4 regions of the Kiloniella antarctica genome follow, and region 2 is predicted to be linked to each of the others. Evidence: predicted binding sites of a transcription regulator. Region 2 holds the regulator's gene; each other region holds the start of a gene.
What was found. The regulator PhoB, encoded in region 2, activates phosphate uptake and scavenging genes when phosphate is short. The targets are predictions, from matches to a motif close to TNTCATAAAACTGTCA.

Region 1: the regulator PhoB is predicted to act here: its motif matches at 1,531-1,546, upstream of ACFSKO_RS19135 (Na/Pi cotransporter family protein).
Region 3: the regulator PhoB is predicted to act here: its motif matches at 2,008-2,023, upstream of ACFSKO_RS07600 (5'-nucleotidase, lipoprotein e(P4) family).
Region 4: the regulator PhoB is predicted to act here: its motif matches at 1,518-1,533, upstream of ACFSKO_RS13730 (ArsJ-associated glyceraldehyde-3-phosphate dehydrogenase).

What each region holds. Positions count from the first base shown of each region.
Region 1 covers NZ_JBHUII010000013.1:121,158-124,322, forward strand. The annotation lists gene ACFSKO_RS19135 (Na/Pi cotransporter family protein) at 1-1,393, opposite strand, end outside; gene ACFSKO_RS19140 (LOG family protein) at 2,008-2,823, opposite strand; gene ACFSKO_RS19145 (hypothetical protein) at 3,053-3,165, opposite strand, start outside.
Region 2 covers NZ_JBHUII010000001.1:897,808-900,972, forward strand. The annotation lists gene pstB (phosphate ABC transporter ATP-binding protein PstB) at 1-465, shown strand, start outside; gene phoU (phosphate signaling complex protein PhoU) at 477-1,232, shown strand; gene phoB (phosphate regulon transcriptional regulator PhoB) at 1,237-1,953, shown strand; gene ACFSKO_RS04285 (hypothetical protein) at 2,193-3,165, shown strand, end outside.
Region 3 covers NZ_JBHUII010000004.1:141,240-144,404, forward strand. The annotation lists gene ACFSKO_RS07590 (DMT family transporter) at 1-48, shown strand, start outside; gene ACFSKO_RS07595 (paraquat-inducible protein A) at 149-739, opposite strand; gene ACFSKO_RS07600 (5'-nucleotidase, lipoprotein e(P4) family) at 1,098-1,946, opposite strand; gene rsgA (ribosome small subunit-dependent GTPase A) at 2,432-3,165, shown strand, end outside.
Region 4 covers NZ_JBHUII010000007.1:22,250-25,414, reverse strand. The annotation lists gene ACFSKO_RS13735 (oxidoreductase) at 1-1,374, opposite strand, end outside; gene ACFSKO_RS13730 (ArsJ-associated glyceraldehyde-3-phosphate dehydrogenase) at 1,638-2,648, shown strand; gene arsJ (organoarsenical effux MFS transporter ArsJ) at 2,692-3,165, shown strand, end outside.

The DNA of each region.
Region 1 (3,165 bases), on a different contig from region 2:
TCATAGCAAGTTGCATTTGATCCAAAGCCATTTGATGAAGCTCAACCAACTCTTTCCAACCCTGCTCCGAAAACTCTAGTCGCTTTTTGATTTTCTGGTTGGCAATTTCCAAAAGGTTCTTATCGATAATATCACTGATATGTTCAAGATTTGTCGTAAAGGCGATCAACTCAACACACCGCGCTGAATCTTCTTGATTCAGCTTGTTTTTGCTAACTTGTGTCAGGTAGAGCTTGATGGCCTCATGCAATTCATCCACCTGATCGTCTAGCTTGCTTACTTCTGTTAGCAGGTTGGGATCGTTAGTCTCAAAAACCTTGATAACCTTACCAAGCATGCTCTCCACAACGTCAGCAAGCCTCAATAGCTCTCTGGTGGCACAAGCAACAGCAACGGTCGGCGTGTTAATCACAGTTTCATCAAGATATTTTGGCTTGAGATCATTGGCTTCACCCGGTCGGTCAGGCAGTACACGTTCCATCAAACGAGTCATAACACCAATGAAAGGAAGAAACACAAGAGCTAAAACGATATTAAATGCTGTATGGAAGTTGGCTATTTGGCGACCGAGATCACCTCCGCTTATTTCAGAAATATAGGGTGTCACCATACCCATAAACGGTAATATCAAAAGGACACCACATATGCGAAATAATAAATTTCCCAAGGGAATACGGCGCCCAACCGGCGTTTCACCCATCGTTAAAGCGAAGGGAACAATTCCGGCGCCCACATTAGCGCCAAGAACCAACGTAAACCCTAGAGCCATTGGAACAACGCCTGCAACGGTTAAGGACATGATCAAGAGAACCATTGCCACTGAAGAATGCGTAATCCAGGTTATCAAAGCTGCAAGTATCACAGCAATAACAGGCTCTTGAGACAGAGGAACAAGTATATTTTGAAGAGTTTCACTATCACGCATCGGTTCTGATGCAGCCACGACTAATTTCAAAGAGAGCAACATTAATCCAAGGCCGATAAAAACCCGTCCGAGGTGCCTTAATGTCATTGTCGGGCGTGTTGTGAACGCAATAAGGCCGATCAAAATGAGTACGGGCGAGAGCCAAGATACATCGAGAGACAAGACCTGAACAACCAGAGTGGAACCGACATCAGCTCCCAGCATCACAGCCAGAGCAGGTGCAATGGCGATAAGCCCCTTACTTGCAAAGGCAACCGTCAACAGCGCTGTCGCAGTTGAACTTTGTAAGATACCGGCCATACCGATACCCATACCAAAAGAGGATACTGTATTTTTTGTTGCGGATCCAAGAAACCGGCGCAACTGGCTACCATAGGTCCGCATCACCCCTGTACGCACCATTCTTGTCGCCCACAGCAATAGAGCAACGCCACCAGCTATTTTTATTAATAGGTCAAAACCAGACACGCTGTAACTTACCTCATTTTTTATGTGTTATGATGTTTCTACGCTTTTTGCCTCAAGCCTTACCCGTTTCGTAGATTTTGCCTAAAAAAAAACGCTCCGAACTTATAACGTTTTGATATTTTCACCCGCAAGATGTTTTTCACAAAACTGTCATATTACGCAACACACTTTTCCTTTTCACAATTTGTGGTATTTTTATCAAATTATCAACAATTATTTGCAATTACTTGCCAATTTACAACATTTTTCAAACACATCATAGGTTTAAAGGGAATTTTATTACCCACACGATCACACCGTGATATTTTGAATAGTATAAATTTATTAATCAAATCGATAGTTTGTATGCGACCTATAGAAATAACTTATAATAAAACTATTATCATTTATTCACCAAAGAGCCATAAACAGAATTGCGACATACAAAAAATGATCCGTAAGGTTATTCATACCATCCAATAAACTACATTTAATTTCAAAACTATGACGAACAAAATTTGCGAACGCCTAATTCCAAAATACCCGTTAGATCAATTATAGAAAATTCTTTAAAAACGCTACAGGCCTCGCAAAAGCAAGGCCTGTCATAAAGAATCTTATTTTTTGCTACCTCACTAGAGCATCGGGCCGGGTGTCTCCAGAGCGTTTTCGATCAGTCCCTTGGTTACATACTCAAACGCTTCATCCATTGAATCCGTGACAAGATAAAGATCAAGATCCTCCTCACTTATCGTGCCAAATTCACAGAGCGCCTCAAAATTAACAACCTTGTTCCAATAGTCCGCCCCGTAAAGAACTATCGGCATCTTTTTTTCGATTTTTTGAGTTTGGATCAAAGTCAAAAGCTCACAAAACTCATCGAGGGTACCAAACCCGCCAGGCATAACAAGCACTGCCTTTGCCAGATACACGAACCAGAACTTACGCATAAAGAAATAATGGAACTCCAGGGCAAGCTCTCGCGTAATGTAGGGATTTTCGCTTTGCTCGAAAGGCAATGAAATATTCAAGCCAACATTGACCCCTTTTCCCTCAGAGGCCCCTTTATTCGCAGCTTCCATAATACCGGGACCACCGCCAGTACAGACGACAAACCTACGCTCATCATCAGCAAGCGTTTTCGACCATTCCGTAAAACGGCGCGCAAGTTCACAAGTCTCCTCGTAATACCGTGAAAGTCGCATCATTTGTTTGGCTTTTTTTTCGCCTTTGCCGGTTGCTTCGGCTTCAGCCAAAGCTTTTTCGGCATCCTCTCTTGATTTAATACGTGCAGAGCCAAAAAAGACAATTGTATCATCAACATTGAATTCTGCGAACCGTTGTTGCGGCCCAAAATACTCAGATAAAATCCTTAGAGGACGTGCGTCACCAGAATCCATGAAATTAAAATCATGGTAAAATTTTGGAACGTCATTTTTAGAACTGTCCATACAATACCTTTCCTCAATTATATAGCTTAAATTCCTTTGTGCCTTTTAAAGAATCACAGAAGATAAAAGCTTATTTTGAAATTTTTATTTTAGTAAAATGTCACAAACACTCGTGATATAATTACCGTCTATGCCCTAACATAAAGTTATAACAGAAGAATCTATTTTACTTGTCATTCCCTAGCTAGATGTTAATTTTCTCAGTTAACATGAATACAATCAGGAAACATTAGGGTTTATCTTTCAGCCATGCTTCACGTAACTTCAGACCGATTTTACGAAGCGCACTGTTGATTTGGATCTGGTGCGTATCCAACACCGAGCTATAAAGACCACCATTAC
Region 2 (3,165 bases):
AAATCAATTTATGATAATATCGCCTACGGCCCTAAATTACATGGGACTGTGAATAACAAAGAGGAACTCGAAGAGTGTGTCGAAGAAAGTTTGCGTCGCGCAGGTCTCTGGGATGAAGTAAAAGATCGCCTCGACAAACCCGGTACCGGTCTCTCAGGCGGACAGCAACAACGCCTTTGTATTGCCCGTGCCATTGCGATCAACCCTGAAGTCATCCTTATGGATGAACCTTGTTCTGCTCTAGACCCCATTGCCACAGCAAAGATCGAAGAATTGATCGATGAGTTGCGCAAGAGATTTACGATTGTAATCGTAACCCACTCCATGCAACAGGCCGCAAGGGTCTCACAAAGAACTGCTTTTTTTCATATGGGCGAAGTGGTTGAAGTCGGTGAAACAGACAGACTCTTCACCAGCCCCCAAGACGACCGTACACAAGGTTACATTACTGGACGTTTTGGTTAAGGATTATAGATATGCCAGATACAAAAGACCATATCGTCAGTTCTTTCGATAAAGAATTACGCACCATCCATGAAATCATTATTCGTATGGGGGGCATGGCGGAAAACCAGCTCGCTGAAGCTGTTGACGCTCTCGTTCAACGCGACAGTGCCAAGGCAGAGTTAGTAAGAGCAGAAGATGCAAAAATCGATGCCTTAGAAGAAGAGTTAGAATCAGCAGTTGTGCAATTAATCGCCCTTCGCCAACCCGTAGCAAACGATTTACGTGCGGTTATTTCCGCCCTCAAGATCTCTTCTGATCTCGAGCGGATTGGCGATTATGCCAAAAACATCGCCAAGCGCAGCATCGCCATCAATCAGATGCCCCCGCAAAAATCGGTTACAAGCATTATGCGTATGTCTCGGCTTGTTCAAGAAATCGTCAAAGATACTCTTGATGCATTTTCTAACAGCGACAAAGACAGAGCAATTGACGTCTGGCACCGAGACGAAGAAGTTGATGAAATGTACACTTCTTTGTTCCGTGAGCTTCTCACTTACATGATGGAAGATCCACGCAACATTAGTGCCTGTACCCATATGTTATTTATCGCAAAAAACATCGAACGCATGGGAGATCATGCCACCAATATTGCCGAAACTATTTACTATCTATCCACAGGTGCGCGCCTAGAAGGCAAGCGACCAAAGGGAGACCGTACTTCCTTTCAGGTGCTCAGTCCAAATAGTGATGCGCCCGATAATAATGACAGCGAAATAGAAATTTAATACAATGGAAAAAAAGGACCTTTCCATGAAGCCTCTCGCTTTGATCATCGAAGATGAAATCGCCCTGACAACCTTGCTTCGCTATAACCTTGAAAAAGAAGGTTTTCGCGTTAACGAAGCTCATGATGGCGAAGAAGCTCTACTCCGTGCAAAAGAAGAAGCTCCAGATCTGATTTTACTAGATTGGATGCTTCCTTTGCTCTCAGGTATTGAGGTTTGCAGACAACTTCGTCGCTTGCCAGAAACCAAGGGTGTCCCGATCATCATGCTCACCGCACGCGGTGAAGAAACAGACAAGATCAGAGGTCTTGATTCTGGCGCAGATGATTATATGACCAAACCCTTTTCTCCTGCAGAACTCATTGCCCGTATTCGCGCCATCATGCGTCGCAGCAAGCCAGAAACAGTTACTGAAGCTTTGGCATTTGAAGACATAAATATGGACTTGGCAGCCTATAAGGTTTACCGCGGTGAGCGTGAAGTCCACCTCGGCCCAACCGAATTCAAACTGTTACGTCACTTGATGCAAAACCCAGGACGTGTCTTCAGCCGAGAACAGCTATTGGATTCAGTCTGGGGTCATGATGTGTACGTAGAGCCACGTACCGTTGACGTACACATCAGACGTCTGCGTAAAGTATTGAATGAAGGTCCCGAACTCGATCTTATTCGGACGGTACGATCCGCTGGGTACGCTCTGGATAGAGCCAAAGCCGCTTGACCCTTTGAAATCATATCAAAATTTCTAAAAAATGGCCGTGTTTATCACGGCCATTTTTTGCTTATAAGCCATTTTATGGTCTTATCTTTATTCTTTGTTTAGCAAGGCTTCATCACTCTAAGAGAATACAGAAGATAGTGCGAACACTACATAACTCATTGTTTTCTTGCACTCGATATGGATGACACCAACTCCTTCTGTTATCCTATCCTTCTAATCAAAATCTTAGAGGTAAGATCGTGAAGAATATCCATTTTCTGATCATAAGCAGTTTCATTTCCCTGTTTCTGCTTACCGGATGTGGTTCTCAACCAAAGTCCCAAGCCACGTCGGCTCAACCCTCGGCCACGGTTTCCTCCCCTAATGATACAGCTCAACAAGAAAATGCTTACTTTCTCACGGACAATAAAATGGCGCGTCTTGAAGCAAGGGAATATCCCTGGAGTGCGCTTGGTCGCCTAAATGTGGCAGGTCGCCACTTTTGTAATGGCGTGATGGTCGGCAAAAACAAACTTTTAGCTCCTGCTTCATGTCTCTATGATTTGGTAGAAGGCAGATGGTTTCAGCCAAAGGAAATGGTTTTTGTTGCGGGCTATCAAAGGGACGATTCAACAATTTTTTCTCCTGCTGAAAGTTACCAAATTGCACAAGGATTTGTTCCAAAGAATCAAAACTTGAAATCCATGCTCAATAACTGGGCACAGATCAGTCTCTCTCTCCCGCTCGGAGATCACACAGGATGGGTCGGTGTTCGCAATCAGGTAACCAGACAAGACCTGACTATGGTGGCGGGTTATCGCCGCGGATGGGAACATGTACAGGCACTTTTCCCTTTGTGTAATCCATCCGATACCCTCAAAAATAAGTGCCCCCAGCATAGTGATGGTCCCCTGAACCGTTATATCATAGAAGAAACTGGCCTCTCCCTCGCGCCAAATCATCCTATTTCTGCGCAAACCATCGCGCTTTGGAACTTACCAGCCTCACCGCAAGCCCCAACACAATTCAACTATGTCTCCCCGATTCCCAAAGATAGTGTGCAAAGGCTGCTGGTCGACTTGGGATATCTGGACCAAAGCTCAACCGAGATCTCGACGGCAACGTCAGAGGCTCAACAGGACCTTGGGGGTGCTCAAAATGGTCAGGCAGATATCAACACGCTCTATCTTCTCCTGAGAGAACTAAACCGCCTCCGCAATGGCAGCCCGTCAT
Region 3 (3,165 bases), on a different contig from region 2:
AAAAAATCTTTGGAGAGTCCCGACGACGAACTTGAAAGAGACCACTAACTTGTTCGAGATGCTTAATCTCCAATCAAGTTTAAGAAAAGCAAAGCAATATATGTCTCAGATTTTATATTTGAGATTTCTCTATCTAAGATTTCTCTATCTAAGATTTCTCTATGGCACGCTTTAAAAGAACAACCCCAAACATGGAACAAATCACAGAAGCACCAAAATAATACATGCCGGGCTGAGATGTTGCGTTTGCCATCCCTGAAGACTTGGCAGAGATGACAATCATGCCGACAATAAAGACATCAAGCATGCTCCATTTCCCCAGCAAATCAATCAATTTTACGGCCCTTTGCACGGATTTGTGTTCGACACTTCTTGCCCGCCAAACATAATCCGCCACCATAATTTTCATGGTTGGGAAAACCACTGAAAACAAGAGAATAACAAAGGAGAGAAGATATTCGCCACTTCGTGCCAACTGCTCAATCGCACCAACGATTGATATCAGGTCTTCAAAAAGAAAAAATTTCTCAACTTTGAGGATGGGGATCGTCAACCCGGCAATCAGGCTAATAACTGCGCCGAGTAACAATAAGGGGATAAGTTTCGATAAACCAGTAGCCCTTCGCGCAAGCGAATGTTCTGCGCGTTTAAGGGTAAAAAGGAGATGCCACCACTTGAGACTTTCGTGCTCTGAAGACCAATATCTTTTAGCCTGTTTCAGAATGTCGAAAGATTTCACCGATGATCCCTGTTCTTGCCTAAAAATTTACGATCTCTCTGTTTAATACGAATAGGCTCAAGAACAGGTGCCGGCTCGAAGATGTTTGAGAAACGGCGAAAAATAGAGAGAATCAACGTAAACAGCATAAAAAGTGAATTCCTAGTTTTTTTAACCAGCATCATATCTAAGGGCTTACCCTCTCTGGTTCAATCACTATTAACAAAATATATCTAAATTATGGAATTCCAAATTTAATTTGCCAAACAGATCGCTATCTTTCTGGGGTTAATTCAAATCTTTTTACACAAAAAAGGGAGGCCATAAAAGCCCCCCCTTATATAATTTTAATCTGATAAGTCAGACATTTAAACTTCAATTATTCTTCAGTAGGCACCCAAACATCCAAAGACTGATGCTTAAGCTTGCGACGTTCTGCAGACGTCAAGCCCCAGTTATGACCAAAAGCCGCTGACTCCCAAGATCCATACATAGGATTAGAAATCATGATCCACTTACTGCCCCACATGTCATCGTATTTATCGAGCACAGCCTTCCGCTCATCAATGCTTCCTTTGTAATCATCAACGAAATCGCTGAAGTTATCGCCAACAACCATGACCAAACGGTAGTTTTCGGTAATGTGAGCGCGACGAGGAGATTTTTTTGAAGAGTTCCATGCTTCTTTTTCTTTACGAAGAAGGACCGTATCCTCAGATGTATCAATCGGATAGCCCAAAGTTTTTAAATTATTTCTGGTCGCTTCTTCTTGTGGTCCTTTGCGATTGGAAACATAAAACACCTTCACGCCTTTTGATTCTGCATACTTGATAAAATCAAGAGAACCAGCGACAGGTGTGGATGTTTCAGAACGCACAAATGGTACCCACGTTTTTGAGCTATAACTTTCATTATTCGCCACAAGCCAAGCTTCATATGCGGAGTTATCAAGAACCGTTTCATCAACATCCAGCATAACTGCTGGTGGCTTTCCACTGTAATTTTCGCCCTGCTCGTCAGGCGCGCCGGTCCAGTTTTTATCGACCAGAGATTCATCAAGTTTAATTTTGGCCAACTCATACATGGCCATGCTGTTGGCTTTAAACTCAACCGACTTTTGGGTCCAGAGCGTCGCATTCAAAAGATCGTTTTGGGGGGTAGAAATACAACCTGCTAACGTTCCTCCCACGAGGACAGTAAAAGCAGTCAGCTTTAGTGTGCGTAACATGATCATTTCCCTGTTATTTTTTATTTTTAAATATGATTGAATATAGCCACTCTATTTATTTTTTGAATAAACCGTCAAGTAATGTGTTCTTTTCTCACTTGCAGAAAGGACGATCCGCTTGCGCCTTTCATCAATTACACCTCTTTAAAAAACGATTTTCTCCTTGTTGCCTTCAAAAAGGTATACCTTTTTCCATTGCCATAAATCACCTGATGTCTTTTATAGCAGTCAAAAATCATATTAAGTAATTACGAGTGTATTATCGGCTCTATTTCAGTTGGTCAATTTGAGCACACTTTGGATGAAGTACTGCTTATGGAGTAATTCTGGTTAAGTATTCTGGTACAAATTTTATGACACAAACTTTAAGGTGATAGACAATTCATAAACCAACCCCCGCGCATACACTCAATCTTGAAGACCTGGGATGGTCAGATTTTTTTCAATCTCAACTCAATGCAGATGAAATAGAACAACAACAAGCGTTGACACTGGCCGCTTTGCGAATAACCAATGTACATCGCATCAGGCTTCACGCACGCGGGCAAACTGATAGTCATGTACTCGTCCCACTTAAAGACCAAAGTACGGCTGGATTTGCGGTTGGTGATTGGGTCCTCACTGATTTAATAACCGGTAATATCCTAAAGTCCTTGAACCGGAAAAGTGTTCTCCAGCGACAAAGTCCACGTACAGGCAATCAACCTCAACTTATTGCCGCAAATATAGATACCCTTTTCATAGTGAGTTCCTGTAATGCTGATTTTAAGGTCGGGTGGATCGATCAATTTCTTGCAATGGCATGTGAATCAGGAATTACACCAGTGGTTATTTTAACCAAAGCAGATAAGGTGGAAAGCCCCTCTTCTTGGGTCAAACAGGTAAAAGAACTATCTCCAGATTTAATTGTTGAGGCCGTTGATGCACACGACCTTATTCAGATTAAGCGACTGGAAAGGTGGTGCCAACCGGGGCAAAGCGTTGCTATGGTTGGCTCATCCGGAGTTGGGAAATCTACGTTGCTAAATACCTTATGCGAACTGGATACTGCAACAGGAGGAATACGCGAAAGCGACGCGCAAGGCCGACATACAACGACGGCGCGATCTCTTCATCAAACAAACGCCGGCGGATGGCTGGTCGATACTCCAGGCATACGGGTGCTACACCTGTACAATGCCGCAGAAGGTATCAATCGCCTCTTTCCTGAAATAACCGA
Region 4 (3,165 bases), on a different contig from region 2:
ATTTTTTTGCTGCAGAAGGTTGGTACGGTAATCACGAACCCGGGCGTAACTCGCAAGACCGGGAAGTTGACTTTCTTTTGTTGATCTTCCTCCCAGTTCTGTTCCTGCTTCGGCCAATGTAACCTGATATCCTCTGTTGGCGAGTTGAAGGGCACACTCAAGTCCGGAAGGCCCACTACCGACAACCAGCACGGCATCTTCTGACACCTTGGGCGCGATTTTTTCCGGGTGCCAATTTCGCCGCCATTCTTCACCCATTGTGGGGTTTTGAGTACAGCGGATCGGCACACAGAGATTGTCGCCGCTGACACAGATATTACATCCAATACACTCGCGAATTTCGTCGATGCGTCCTTCAAAGATCTTGTTGGGTAAGAAGGGATCGGCAATGGAAGGGCGTGCCGCACCAATAAGGTCGAGAACCCCACGTTTGATTTGCGAAACCATGGCATCAGCCGATGTAAACCGCCCGACCCCAACAACGGGTTTTGTTGTCATGGATTTAACAAAAGCGGTGTATTTTTCCTGATAACCCTCGATGGGCTCAAAACGCGCGGTGGAGGAATCTTGCGACCAACCACTGATGTTGACATCCCAAAGATCAGGGAGTTCAGCCAGCATCCCGACGACATCCTGTGCTTCACCATCAGAACTCATGCCTTCTTTGCCGAGGAGTTCGTCAACTGCAAATCGAAAGGCAATGCCGCATTGGTCGCCCACGGCGTCTTTTACGTCTTCAAGGATTTCACGAGTTAGGCGCACCCTGTTTTCAATTGATCCGCCATAGTGGTCACTGCGATGATTAAAACGGCTGAGCATAAAATGCATCAGGGTCGTCATGCAGTGTCCGGCATAGACATAGACAATATCGTACCCGGCATCCCGAGCATTAATCGCAGCGGTGCGATACCACTTGCGTAAGTTCCTGATATCCGTGAGGTCCATGGCGCGGGCATGAACGGGATCATAGGCATCAACGGGCATTGCCGAAGGGGCCATAGGCGGAAGCCGTGAAGTTCGGTTGGGGGCGTGAAAGCCATTGTGAACCAACTCGACCCCGGCCAAAGCGCCGTGAGCATGAACGGCGTCCGTCATAAGACGGTGGGCGGGTATATCCCTATGATCCCAAAGGCGACCTTCGATATAGGGCGAGATTTCAGAAGAGGGATGGATTTCTACTTCTTCCGTACAAATAGCACCCCAGCCACCTTCAGCTTTCATGCCACGCATAGCCGCAAGACTTTTGGGGCGGGCATATCCTAATCCGTTGCAGTGCGGGACCTGATAGAACCGATTTTTGGTCGTGACGGGGCCAATTTTTACGGGCTCAAAAAGAATATCATACCTGGGGTCGCGGTTATGCTGAACGGACATGGGACTTCCTACTGATCTCTAACTGACAAACTTTGCTCTCTTTGGTTTGAGGTCTGGAGCATCTGGCGAGATGATGTCAGATGATCTCTGGAGAAACCAACGACATTTTTTCATCGGCCTATAGTGTTTCTTATGAGATAAGTTGTCATTAAAATTTCATACTGTTATTCAGTAGTTCGATTATATTCGAAATAATGAGTTTGAAGATTGCCAAGTTACTGATGCTGGTATTCGGAATGTTTGTTGAGAGAAGGTAAAGAGCTGTGACTGTTCGGGTTGGAATTAACGGCTTTGGCCGTATGGGGAAACTGGTCCTGCGGGCAGGATGGGGTGTGCCCGGAATAGAATTTGTTCATGTAAACGAAATCAAGGGCGGCGTCGAATGTGCGGCCCACCTTTTGGAATTCGATACGGTCCATGGGCGCTGGGATAAGACGATCACCCCTTTAGAAGATGGTTTTGAGATTGAAGGCGAGGTGGTTACCTTTTCTGAAGAGCCAGATCCATCAAAAGTGGGATGGCGTGATCATGGAGTGGACGTTGTTCTGGAATGTTCTGGCAAATTTAAAACGACAGAGACACTACAGCCTTATCTGGATGGCGGTATTAAAAAAGTGATGGTGGCGGCTCCGGTGAAGTCGGATGGGGTGCTGAATATAGTCTATGGTGTTAATGACGATCTCTATGAACCGGATAAGCACCACATTATTACGGCGGCTTCTTGTACAACCAATTGTCTGGCACCTGTTGTTAAAGTTATTCATGAAGCCTTGGGTATCGAACGCGGCTCTATCACAACAATTCACGATGTCACCAATACGCAAGTGTTGGTTGATGCGCCGCATAAAGATTTACGACGTGCGCGCTCTGGTATGAATTCCCTGATCCCAACAACAACGGGCTCGGCCACCGCGATTACAATGATTTATCCTGAACTGAAGGGAAAGCTGAACGGCCATGCGATCAGAGTGCCACTTCTGAATGCTTCGATCACGGACTGTGTTTTTGACTTGGCCCAGGATACAACTGCGGAAGAAGTTAACGAGCTGTTCAAAGTAGCAGCTGAGGGAGAGTTGAAAGACATTCTCGGGCTTGAAATGCGCCCGCTGGTCTCAACAGATTATGTGAATGACTCGCGCTCAACGATCATTGATGGGCTGAGTACAATGGTGGTGGATAAGCGCCATCTCAAGATCTATGCCTGGTATGATAACGAGTGGGGATACGTCAACAGGATGGTTGATTTGCTACATAAGGTCGCCAAAGACCTGTAGGGTATACTGTGGGAAATAGCGTTGATTCTTATGGAACGTAATTATGTCTGATCTTCGCAGTTATAGTGCAGTGACAGCGGCTTATTGGGGCTTTACCCTCACGGACGGGGCTTTGCGGATGCTTGTTCTATTGCATTTCCATCGCCTTGGTTTTTCTCCTTTGGATCTGGCCTATTTGTTCCTGCTTTATGAGGCGATGGGCATTGTTACTAACTTTATTGGCGGCTGGATTGCCGCCCGCTTTGGTTTGCGCCTCACGTTGTTTATGGGGCTGGGGGTGCAAATATTTGCCCTTTTTCTTTTGTCTGGATTGCAAGAAAATTGGTCTCTTGATTTCTCCATCATCTATGTCATGGGGGCGCAAGCACTCTCCGGGATTGCCAAAGATCTAACCAAGATGAGTTCTAAGTCTGCGGTCAAGCTGGTTGTGAAGGAAGATAAAGACCAAGATCAAAATCAGGGATTGCTTTTCCGGTGGGTCGCTCTGTTAACAGGGTCAAAAAATGCTTTGAAAGGT